Regions from separate parts of the Sphingobacterium sp. UME9 genome, predicted to be linked through region 2. Evidence: riboswitches for the same ligand, from Rfam matches in the RefSeq annotation. Region 2 holds a riboswitch; each other region holds the start of a gene.
The links. Region 2 has a riboswitch for S-adenosylmethionine ahead of A9970_RS10370 (methylenetetrahydrofolate reductase). Riboswitches for the same ligand answer to the same signal wherever they lie in the genome.
Positions count from the first base shown of each region.

Region 1 (4,292 bases), on a different contig from region 2:
TGTTTGATATCCAGGTGGTCTGCAAGAAATTGATGTGCATTGACCAAATCCCTTACTGTAAATTCAGGAAAAGATAGGTAGTAAGGCTGTCCAGTAGCTGGGTTTACAGATAGCGGATTACTGCTATTATATGCTGATCCTATGACATTGGCGCAGATAATATAATAATCGTTTGAATCAAACAATTCACCTGTTCCAAAAAGACCGGACCACCAATCCAGTACATCTGCATTAGCCGTAAGTGCATGGCAAACCCAGATCACATTACTGCGATCTGCGTTGGGTTTGCCAAATGTTTCATAACTGATTTGTAAATCAGTAAGCTCTCTTCCATTTTCAAATACAAAAGGCTCCGGGTGCAGATAAATATGCTTACTCATTTTACGTTTACGTTTTAAGCCGAAAAAATCTGATTATTTAATTTTATCAAAAGCTTGTTGTAAATCAGCTTTGATGTCATCAATATGTTCTATTCCTACAGAAAGACGTAATAAACCTTTGAACACTCCAGCATTGGCTTGATCTTCATCACTCAATTGTTGGTGAGTAGTCGCTGCTGGATGGATAATCAATGACTTCGTATCGCCAACATTGGCCAAGTGACTGATTAATTCTAAGCTGTCGATAAAGCTATTGGCCTTCTGTGCTGCGTCACCCTTGAGCTGGAAAGAAAGCACCGCACCATAGCCATTTTTAAGGTATTTTTGTGCGTTAGCGAAGCTCGGAGAGCTTTTTAAGCCCGGATAGTTTACTTTTTCTACCTGTGGATGCGCCTCAAGCCATTTAGCTACCTCTAAAGTGTTATCTACATGGCGTTGCACCCGTAAAGACAGCGTTTCAAGCCCTTGTAATAATAAGAATGAATTGAAAGGGGAGAGTGCTGGCCCGAAATCCCGAAGCCCTTCCACACGTGCCCGAATGGCAAATTGAATATTTCCAAACGGTCCGCCTTCACCGAAAACTTCGGAAAAAACTAAGCCATGATAGCCTTCAGATGGTTCGGAAAATTGAGGGTATTTTCCGTTGCCCCAATTGTAGTTTCCGCCGTCGACGATGACACCGCCAATGCTTGTGCCATGTCCACCGATCCATTTAGTAGCCGATTCAACAACCACATTCGCACCGTACTCCAAAGGTTTAAATAAATAACCCCCAGCTCCAAAAGTATTATCGACGATTAACGGTAAGTCATATTTTTTTGCTACGGCAGCAATTTTCTCAAAGTCTGGAATATTGAAACTTGGGTTTCCAATTGTTTCAACATAGATGGCCTTTGTTTTATCATCAATGAGGGCTTCAATTTTATCTGCCTCGGCGTCCGTTGCAAAACGAGCTTCGACGCCCAGGCGTTTAAAAGAAACTTTAAACTGGTTGAATGTACCGCCGTATAAGTTGGATCCGGCAACAAAATTGTCACCACTTTCCAAGATATTATTTAATGCAATAAACTGTGCTGCCTGGCCAGATGCAACAGCAACAGCAGCGACTCCACCTTCCAGTGCCGCAATACGTTGTTCGAAAACATCCGTAGTAGGATTCATAATCCGTGTATAGATATTGCCGAACTGCTTTAAAGCAAATAAGTTCGCGCCGTGTTCGGCATTTTCAAATACAAAAGATGTTGTTTGATATATAGGAACTGCTCTAGATCCCGTAGTAGGATCAGCGACTTGGCCAGCGTGAACCTGAAGAGTTTCGAATTTTAAATTTTTGTTTGAAGACATAATATATCAGATTTTAAGGGTTCAAAAAGAAATTGCTAAGTAAAAAGAGAAGCATACACACCTCGTTGAAGGGTCTGTTAAATCTTTATCCAAGAAAAAGGAAATGATTTTTAACAAGCATGGAAGTGCATATGCATACGCATTCGCATCAATACAGTTGTACGATGACTTACACTTTCGCTTATCGTGTGGTTCACTTGTGTTGAACCTGAATTTTTAATGGACTTCAGTAGTTTAATAATCATTGTCTTATGTCATTTATATGCTCCAAAACGATATTGTTTTGGACAGGAATTGGCACCTTTTCAAACAAATTGAAGGTTGCCAGTGGGTCATTGAGCCAGTCTCTCGCCACTTCTTTATAAATCAAGACCTACTGATTAAGGGAGGTGTTGATTAGAAATCTTCTTTCGAAGACGACACAAATATAAACTCTTTTTTTATTAAAGCAAAAGAAAAGCTATTTTTTAGTTAAAGGAATTTTAAATAACATACCGATCGGGATCGCATATCGTCGGATGAAACCGGATAAATAACTGTCAATCGGGTATTATGATTTCTTTAAGTTGATCCGTTCCGCAATTTGATTTAAATCTGTTAAAAGAGGTTTAAGTGCATCAATTCTACTATGGATATCATACGCTAGGTGGCGATTCGTCTTTTTGCTTAACGATAGTGAAAGACCCACCAAATGGGAGTTGACCTGATAAGAGAGTGCTTGAAAATGGTGGATATGTGACCAATCCATCCATTTGTGTTCGGGTTCTTTTTTCATTTGATTTATAGCGTCTGAAAATAGCGCCATGGCAGTCTGCGCTTTTTTGCGAGCCAGTCGTATATCAAAAGAACTTTGTTTCTCGTCCGACAGACGGTTATTGATGGTTTGGAAATAATGCTCGTTGTAAAGGGATACCTCTTTTGCCAGCTGAACCATGCCTGTGCTTTGGCGTACAGGTATCAAGAAATAACCTGCTATAGCCAAGAATGCTCCAATGAGTGTGAAAAGTATTCGGCTGCCTAAAATGAGATTGATATTGCCTTCAAACAAATTGAGCGCAATCACAATTCCCAAGGTAATAAAGATGACACTGACCATATAATTAGATCGGTTGAACAAAAAGAATCCGAAAAGACCTAATGCAGCTATGGTAAGGAGAGCTGGGAGAAAATGAATAGAAATTAAGCAGAATATACCAACTATTATACCCGAGAATGTGCCTACAATACGCTCTATATTACGCTTTTTTGTCATTGAAAATGCTGGTCTGGCAACAATGGCGATCGTCAGTAAGATCCAATAGGTATATTTAAAATCCAAAAATAAAATACCGATCAATGCGCCTGTTCCAAAAAGAAGAGCCATTCGAACTGCAAATCGGAAAAGCGGGTTATTCAGATGGAGTTTACTTTTTAGATCAGCAAGATTGCGCAAAGGTCGATTGATAAATTGCTGGTACTCACTGCTGTCAATCTTATCCTGAATTTCCTGATTTTGATAAAAAGCTACCTGAATTCGGCTGAGTACTTCAATAATTGCTTCGATGTTGCTTATGATCGAACCTAATATACTTTTTGCTTGACTGGCCTGCTGCTCTTGAATTTCTTTTAAATCCTGTAAGAGGGCATTTATTTTAAAGTTATTATGATATAATTGATGCGCATACCGAAACCTCTTGTTAGGTTGTGAAAAGCTATCAATTTCTAAAGCTAATAATTTGATTGTGTGACGAATTAAAGGGAGGCTGCCTGTGTCTGCAAGATTTTTGCGAATCGCATCATAGTCGTGATCAAGCGCAATGATTAACTCATGGAGGTCAATTAATCCATAAACTTGACTGAGCCAATAATTGCTTTTATGCCACTGTTGGCTTATGATTTTTTTTTCTCGAAAAAGAAGGGACCTGATTTGTTCCTGTTGTTCGCTGATCTGGCCATGAATTTTGCCTACGCGGCTGTACGTTATATTCAAAGGAATATCGGGATCGTAAGACTGTGATCGTATCAATAGAAATTGGGACAATCCATGAAAACCATTGGCCATCGCATGTTTTAGCGAGCGATAAGGTTGTATATAGGCTTGTAAAAGGCTAAAAAAGTAGTATATAATGGAACCTGTTGTAATCTGTAAACTAACCGCAAAGGGGTGTTGCGGGGCCATTCCTATAACAAAACTCATGAGAATCAATGTCATGTTTCCAATTGCAGCATAACGAGCTCCAAAAAGACCGTATAACGTACATATAAAACCGGCCGCCGCTAGCAGTATAACCAAGGGCCAATGATACGGAAATACAATCGCTGTAAACAAGGATGCAACAAAGAAGGTGGGAATACATACGAGAGCAGAAGAAAGTTTATCTTTTCTGTTTCCAGGAGGATCTGTGAGTGTTGTTAACAACGATCCGACACCGATTCCAATAGCCGTGCTCGCTTGCGCTCCCAATAAATAGATCGCCAAACTTGGCAAGATGCTGATGGAAACATTACGTAATGCGTCTCCAGAATGCTCGCCATGCATAAATCGTATCATAAGGATATAAATACGGTAGAATCTTTTCTTCAATGATA
Region 1 is NZ_LZZP01000013.1:1,504,793-1,509,084, forward strand. Features, by position in the region: gene metX (homoserine O-acetyltransferase) at 1-380, opposite strand, end outside; gene A9970_RS25480 (O-acetylhomoserine aminocarboxypropyltransferase/cysteine synthase family protein) at 414-1,724, opposite strand; SAM riboswitch class I at 1,980-2,092, opposite strand; gene A9970_RS25485 (FUSC family membrane protein) at 2,275-4,292, opposite strand, start outside.
Region 1: linked by a shared signal. The riboswitch ahead of A9970_RS25480 (O-acetylhomoserine aminocarboxypropyltransferase/cysteine synthase family protein) and the one ahead of A9970_RS10370 (methylenetetrahydrofolate reductase) in region 2 are both predicted to bind S-adenosylmethionine.

Region 2 (4,292 bases):
GTACAACCAGATCGCTCCGGCTATCCCCAGTAGCAGTGGAAGGAAAAAATAGGTATTCCGGCTCGGGTCATGCTCCTGCGATTTGGATATTTTATCTTGTCCTCCTAAACGCCAATTATCCAATGGTTTAATCCCCGACAACCAGTTGCCGTCACTATAGGTCCCATACCCTTGCCTGTCATTCTGTCTACCGACAAAATTCCACAAGAAATATCGGGTATACATATCGCCCAGTTGAAAATTAAAAAAGAACTTAAAATTATCCGAGAATTGTGGCTGCTGCCCCTCCTTCAAATTGAGGTAACTCCTATAATAAGCTTGATGGGCTCCATCTTGACTATATATGCGGGGAAAGAAAGTTTCCTTATCAAACGTATACTTATCGACCTGACTAAAAGGAATATACCCTGATTCATCTTTGCGATAACCGGTTTTACTCTCGACACCAACGACTTGTGAATCATAATTGGGTCCTTTGAGTAAAGGTTCCCGGATATATTGCTCCCGGCTCAGATAACCCAAAAAAGAAAACACATTGTCTGGCGCATTATTGTTTAACGAGGGATTCGCTTTTCCACGGATCAAAACCATGGTATAGGAGCTATACCCAAATAGAATAAAACAAAAGACCAGCAGCCCGGTGTGGAGTGTGTATTGCCGCTTTTTATAAGAATAATAGAGCCCATAAATGAGGAAGCTCCCCAACAGCAGACAAAAGAAGAAGATGCCTGAGCCAAAGCCCAAACCTAGCGAGTTTACAAACAAGAGGTCTACCTTAGCTGCGAGACCGACCAACCATTGAATAATTCCCCACAAAACGGCCCCCAAGATCAGCACTCCTACCAAGAAAGCTTGTATTGTGCCTTTCGCACTAACCTGTCCTGCTCTTCTGAAATAGACAACCATCGCTATAGCCGGAATTGCCAACAGATTTAATAGGTGCACTCCGATCGAAAGGCCCATAACAAAAGCAATAAAAACCAGCCAACGATCGCTACCTTCTTCATCTGCACGCACTTCCCACTTTAAAATTGCCCAAAAAACAATCGCTGTACACAATGAAGACATCGCATATACCTCAGATTCAACAGCCGAATACCAGAATGAATCACTGAAGCAGAAAGCCATTGCACCAACTAAACCCGCAGCAAAAATTTGGAAATAATTCGATAATTGAACTTTCTCTTGCCTGTTGAGTATCCTTTTGGCAATTGCTGTTATCGTCCAGAATAAAAATGTAACAGTAAGCCCACTGCAGATTGCGGATCCAATATTCATCCAATAGGCAATTTTACCTGCATTACCAAAAGCCAGGTTGGAAAATATATTCTGAATAAGAAGAAATAATGGTGCTCCCGGTTGGTGTGCCACTTCCAGCTTGTAGGCACAGGCAATAAATTCACCACAATCCCACCAGCTTACCGTCTTTTCAACGGTGGCGATATATACACATGTAGCAATTAGTCCGCAAGCAAAGCCGAGTAGAGAATTTAATCTAGTGTACTTCATAAGGTCAATTTGGTCTATTGTTAAAATCCTTTTTAGCACTTTAAGTTAAAAAGTTATCCTGACTCCAATAAGTTAATTAACACTATTTAACACAAGTATCTGACTATAAACAGGCTATTAAACCCTGAATATACAGATCGGCCTAAACCACACTATCAAAATTCTGGACATATTTTAGGCTTTCACAACGAATACTGCCATAAAAAAAGGGAGCTTATGCGCTCCCTTTTCGTATTATTTTTATGAGTTAGGCTAGTTTTTCAACAATCTTCTTTGTTGGACCGGGATTACTCATCGTATAGAAATGTAATACCGGAGCGCCAAATTTAATCAGCTCCTGACATTGTTGCACCAACCACTCCTCACCGACTTGTCTGACGTCGGCATTCGTTTTACATGCTGAAACAGCATCGCTCAGTTCCTCCGGAATATCTAAATGAAATATCCTTGGTAAGGTCACCAACTGCTTTTTCGTTGTCAGTGGTTTTAATCCTGGAATAATAGGCACATGGATTCCATTGTCTCTACATTTTGTTACAAACTCTTTGTATTTTTCAACATTAAAGAACATCTGAGTCACAATAAACTCTGCTCCCATATCGACTTTTTGTTTCAGATATTTAAAATCAGTATTGAAATTTGGCGATTCAAAATGCTTTTCGGGATATCCCGCTACTCCGATGCAAAAATCAGTCTTTTCCGATGTGATAATGTCTTCATGCAGATACTTTCCTTTATTCATATCAGTTACCTGTTCCAATAGGTCTGTTGCAAAAGCATGTCCACCATCGCTCGGTATGAAATCGGCATCGCCCTTACGTGCATCTCCCCGCAATACCAAGACGTTATCTATCCCCAGAAAGTTCAAATCGATCAGGGCATTTTCAGTTTCCTCTTTTGTAAAACCACCACATATCAAATGGGGCACCGCATCTACTTTATATTTATTCATGATTGCAGCACATATCGCCACTGTCCCAGGACGTTTACGATAGGAAACGCGTTCCAGTAATCCACTCGCATGCTCTTTATAGATATAATCTTCCCGATGGTAGGTTACGTCGATAAAAGGAGGTTTAAACTCCATCAGTTCATCCATGGTTTTAAAAATACTTTGGATGCCCTGCCCTTTTGCCGGTGGCAATAGCTCAAAAGAAAACAATGTTTTTCCTTTGGCATTCTGGATATGATCGATAATCTTCATTAAAAAACTGTTTTTAGTTTGGTTGGCTTACATCGAAACGCACAAGTCGAGGAATCGTTTATCTACATGTAACTTATCTTTCCCACATGGAGTAGGGTAGAATTTAGCACCTTGAACAATACAGGTTGCTAAGGCTTCAACGGGTCTAGTCCCTCGGCCTTTCTCTATAAGCGTTGCTAATATCGTTTTAAAAAATCAAAAGACAAAAATATTTTTTCGAAAAGGCAAAAATAGCGGCAAAAAGACTTCAATAAATGCGGCTTCAGGTTTATTCCCAGTCAACAACAGGAATTTACGCTCCACCAAAAGTAAAAGACTTAAAAAAACAGATAAAATTAACGATCGAGGATCATCGACAGCGAAGAGATTGACTATGCCACAACAGGATTGGCTAAAGATTCGCTGCCAGGGAATTCCGTAGATTTTTGAGATAAAATGTGATCAATAAGAGTCCTGTAACATGGTACTCCTCTTTCGATCCAAATTTAAAACCATCAAATAAATATTGATAGGCGACTAATGCATTTTTTTCGTTGTAAAATAATTCCTTCCAAGAATCGGGAACATCTGCCCATGCCTTGAGCACAATGCCATTCTCAGCATAAATAATGGGTGATTCAACACCATCCATTCGATAATCGTGATGTGTACCAGAACTTGATATGTGTTGGAAATAAGCGATAGAATAATCTACAAAATTCAATGCCCTGGCTTTTATCTCCTTTTCACTTTCTGATTTTACAGGGGCATTTCGCCATAGATTCACTTGACTATCAAATTTGCTGGGGGTCTCCCGGATAGGGGTTTTATCTAACGCAAAGTTGATATAAAGTCTTTCGCTAGTGGGTATACGTGCTGAGCTAAACTGTGAAAAATCACCTCTCAGCTGAACAAAATCGCTTTTTACCTTAATAATATCTAATGCGAGGCTACCTTTTTTCTCATCGGTCAATTCTAATCGATCGCCATTGAATCTATACTTACCGAAGAGTAAGATATCATCGATCGCCATGACAAACTTGTCTTTATCATGGAGAGAGAGAAAGGATCGGTATATCGTAGGATCATTACCATAGGTATCTGCCTCGACATTTTGGGGTGATTCTCTTTTTACTTTATGATACTCTTCATTTGAATAGCCCAATATCATTTGGTAATTGCCTTCAGGAAAGTCCTTTTTCTTCCCAAAGAAAGCACAAGAAGACAACGAGAATATGAATAGCAGCAGTAATAACGGTTTCAAAATAAATCAATAATTATGGCCAGTAATAATATACAGACCAAGATAAGAAATTACTGCAATAGTTCGTATACGGCTATTTATTTGAATAAGCTCGGGGATATGCTTATTCTTTATAAAGATCCACCAAGCCTTCTGGCAATTCAACTTCAATGATCTCCTCTTCGCCATCGATTCCTAAGATCAAATCATCAGACAACGGGAACATCAGTTCTTTACCGTCCATATTTACCGAAGCGACAAATTGTTGTGGAAATTCCTGAACATCTGTTATTTGCCCCAATTCACCATGGTTTTCATCAATCACTAAAAAACCGATTAAATCAGTATATCTAAAAT
Region 2 is NZ_LZZP01000005.1:435,633-439,924, forward strand. Features, by position in the region: gene A9970_RS10365 (DUF2723 domain-containing protein) at 1-1,509, opposite strand, end outside; gene A9970_RS10370 (methylenetetrahydrofolate reductase) at 1,757-2,713, opposite strand; SAM riboswitch class I at 2,784-2,886, opposite strand; gene A9970_RS10375 (hypothetical protein) at 3,105-3,956, opposite strand; gene rimM (ribosome maturation factor RimM) at 4,060-4,292, opposite strand, start outside.

Region 3 (4,292 bases), on a different contig from region 2:
GCCCCCAGGCCAACAGCATCGGCAATATTGCCAGTACCGGCTTCAAAACGATTGGGCACAGCATGAAATTCTGTCTTTTCAAAAGAAACATCTCGGATCATGTTTCCTCCGCTTTGGTAAGGCTGGGTATTGTTTAGGATGTCTTCTTTGCCATAGAGCACACCGATGCCTGTCGGGCCAAATATTTTATGTCCAGAAAACACAAAGAAATCGGGATCTAGATATTGGAGATCTATCGCAATATGGGAGACCGACTGGGCCCCGTCCAACAGTACTTTGGCCCCTACACGATGTGCCGAGTCAATAATGGCTTTTGCCGGTGTTATTGTACCCAGCGCATTACTGACATGAGTAAAAGAGACTAATTTCGTCCGGGAACTGAGCAGTTTGCTATACTCATCAAAAAGCAAATTCCCCTGCTCGTCAACAGGGATTACCCGGATCTTAAAACCTTTCTTTTGACTCAATTGCTGCCAGGGAACTATATTGGCATGATGTTCCAGATAGCTAATTATAATCTCATCATCTGGACCTAAATGCTGGTCTCCCCAACTATTGGCAACAAGGTTGATAGATTCGGTCGTGCCACGCGTAAATATAATCTCATTGGGTGAACTTGCATTTAGAAAGTTTTTAATGACATTTCGCGATTCTTCGTACGCATCTGTAGCACGTGCAGCAAGTTCATGTGCAGCACGGTGTATATTGGAATTTTCAGTCTGATAAAAGCGCGATATCCTATCGATAACCACTTGTGGTTTTTGAGTCGTCGCGGCATTGTCCAGCCAAACAAGTGGCCTTCCACGGACAGTTTCTTGGAGAATAGGAAAATCGCGACGAATTGACTGAACGTCAAAATGGGATTTCAACGTATCGTAAGGCAAGGTAGGCGTATTTTCAAAGGCAGCCCCTGACTTTATGAAATAGAATGAATTTGCACTATCGGCCAGTGGTATCTGGGCAGTGTGTATAAAACCACTTAATTGCTGCAATGTCCCTCTTAGTGTGTCAAGTGGATTTTCATGCGTTTCTGCAAAGGGTAATTTATTGACCTGTGGTTCTATATCAATGCCAGTAGCAAGAGGAAGAACTGGGTTGTAAATACCTGGCTGACTGCCATTCCCAGCTACAGGGATAGTAGCATTTTCCCTATGAAAACTTGGATCATGAAAACCGATTGCTGGATCTTCTAAATGGAATTCTCTCAGTTTAGGATTAGAGACCGGTTTTTCAGCATAGATTTCCTGTCGGGGAAGATCCCGAGATACGAGGTTTTCCGTTGGAATTGCCTTAAAATACTTATTTGCTTCTTCTGTTAGAAATCTTTCGAAATCAATATCTAAATGAGACATAGTAAAATTTTTTAAGGAATGATCTATTTATAATTGTAGCTGTGGTATTGTGTGATGTCAACATCGTCCAATACAGCCACAGCATCGTCTACGAGAATGACCAGTGAACAATATAAAGATATCAGGTAAGAGGCAATGGCTTTATCATTGATTCCAGTAAACTTGATGGATAGGCCCGGCGTCTGTTCACCAGGTAAGTTAGGCTGATAAAGACCGATTACTCCCTGACGTGCTTCTCCTGTGCGGATTAACAGAATTTTGGTCTTCCCATTTACAATAGGCACTTTATCACTGGGAATCAATGGGATGCCGCGCCAGGTTAAAAACTGTGAACCGAAAAGTGACACCGTAGGAGGTGGGACACCACGACGTGTACATTCGCGCCCAAAGGCCGCAATGGTGAGGGGATGAAGCAGAAAAAATCCAGGCTGCTTCCATACTTTTGTGATCAATTCGTCCAGGTCATCGGGTGTAGGAGCTCCAGATCTGGTCTTAATAATCTGTTTGGCAGCGACATTGCTCAAGATGCCGTAATCAGCATTGTTGATGAGCTCACTCTCCTGCCTTTCTTTAATTTTCTCAATTGCCAAACGTAACTGTTCACTGATCTGATTATAGGGCTTGCTGTAGAGATCAGAAACCCGCGTATGTACGTCTATCAGTGTATTGACCGCATTTAAATTATACTCCCGTGGACTTTCGTCATAATCAACAAATGTATGTGGCAAAACACTCTCATCACGTCTGGAACAGTCTACCTGAATACTGTCTTCGCCGACAACTTTGTTTAATCGAAACACGCCCGATTCCACAGGTGTCCATTGCAATAAGTGTACTAGCCATCGGGGTGAGATACTTTCAAGTTGTGGAACGGTTCTGGTGGCAATTGCCAGGTGTCGTGCAGCGACATCGCCCAAGGCGGTCTGTTGTGTTAGTTTTTCACTCATATTGTAAAAGTTTAATGAAATTTGGAATAGATTAAGAACACCTGAAAAAGAGTGCGAATTCGATAGTAGACTCTTTTTTAAAAGAAGGATAGAAAGTCTATCTTAATTTTAGAGCAGACTTTTCAGTCTGCCCCTCATTATTTAGTTTAATAAATCAATTAGAAAGGTCGTAATAAGTACTTTAATTCTTAAGCAATCGGCACAAGCCTATTGTCCTCCAATCTCACCGCAACTTGTTTTACCGATGTAAAACCGTCTTCTCTCGAAACAATACTTGATAGATCAAGGCCCTTTTTGGAAAGGGTGCTTAACAGAGCGGCTCGAAATATCGTTTTGGATGATCCCCACCCCCGGCCCGACACCGTATCATTATTAAATTGGATTAATTCGTTAATCGAATAATGAATAAGCGTTTCAGATAAGTGTTCATAAAGACTTTTTGTTGTTGCCATACAATTTAAAAATTTAAGGGTTAAACTATAAATTGTATTCAGTTTTTTGGCCGAAACCCATATTATTTAACCACCGTGGTAATCCTACTCGGTTGGTATCGCGCGATGCAATTCTGAATACTCTATAAAGTTAGTAGATTTTATTTAAATTCTCTTATCTTTTTGAAAATAATCGTTTTATTTATTTTTTATCCGCTTTTAGCCACCTACATTTCGCTCTTTAGAGTAACAAATTGCTCTTTCATTTAATTACTTCGCGTACAAGCTATCAGAGTTTAAAACAAAAAAATAGCTAAATCTAAATTAAAGATTAGGCGTACTTGTCAATGGAGTAAACAAATTGACATTGAGCAAGTTTATCTGTGACCAGCTCCTGGTTTTGAATACCCAAATAGAATTACCTCTTGGGATTTAATGCGAAGCTTTGTACCTGAATATTCGGATCATGTCCCCAAATTGGTTTTTCCATCATCATTGCTAATTTCCTCTAAAAAAAGGAAATTTTAAATTCCTTCTTAAAAAAAGAAGGTGACCTTTTGGGGCCACCTCCTTCTTAATCAACACATATAACTATTATTTTTTTAGCATACCTACACCTGTGATATCTTTAATACCGGTAAGTTTAAGTCCACGTTTAGCCGTATAATTATCCGCATCGATCACGTATAAGTAAGAGACGGAGGCTTGTCCCTCTTGCATTGGTAAGTAAGATTTACCATCTGTCGTAAAGAGCGGAAATCCATAACCTGGATCGGTGATTTTAGTGTCTACACCCGAAATCCATTTGAATTCCTTTTTAACAACATCTGCAATGGCCAGTTTCACACCACTAGCTTCGGCTTGTTTCGCGTCCCGTGGCACCATCACCAACACAAACTTATTGTCTTTAATAAAGAAACCTGCACGAATTCGCATGTTTGCAACTGCTTCAACATCCCAATAATAATCCTTATCAAAAGCATCATTTTTAATTTTCAGAAATGCAGAGTGGTTATTACTAGACTCCACATCCCCATTTGAAAAGGCATAAATATCGCCCGTAGAAACCTGTCCCAATCCAATGGTATTATAATATTGTCCAATAAAAGGCATGCGTTTGTCTTCGATTGTTTTCTCAAACTTTAGGTTCTTATCAAAAATTGCCACGAAAGCATGATCCTTATAGTCAGCTTTATCCTGAACGCCGGTTCCACCATATGCCGGAGAAAGTGGCGCATAAATTTTATCACCAAATTCAAACATCGCGTATGGCCATCCAAAATAATTCTCAACATGCTTACCGTCTACGTAGATTAGTTTTTGATCTACTTCCAAGGTCTTGTCAACACGGTTATCGGCAATATTTACCCAGTAAGCTGTACCAGGTGTGGTCAACGAACGCCCGATATTATAGGCAATAAGGTGGTCCTGAGCTTTGAAAGGTAAAAAGACATTTACTGATTTGATGTTAAATGCTCCCGTCTTTTTCAATAAATTGTCTGTACCCAACTGAAACACCTCGGCGTTACCAGGATCACCCCGATTATATTTAAATGTTACGG
Region 3 is NZ_LZZP01000013.1:805,879-810,170, reverse strand. Features, by position in the region: gene A9970_RS22550 (family 2A encapsulin nanocompartment cargo protein cysteine desulfurase) at 1-1,352, opposite strand, end outside; gene A9970_RS22545 (family 2A encapsulin nanocompartment shell protein) at 1,376-2,299, opposite strand; gene A9970_RS22540 (5-oxoprolinase) at 2,488-2,751, opposite strand; SAM-I-IV-variant riboswitch at 2,784-2,877, opposite strand; gene A9970_RS22535 (DUF4374 domain-containing protein) at 3,325-4,292, opposite strand, start outside.
Region 3: linked by a shared signal. The riboswitch ahead of A9970_RS22540 (5-oxoprolinase) and the one ahead of A9970_RS10370 (methylenetetrahydrofolate reductase) in region 2 are both predicted to bind S-adenosylmethionine.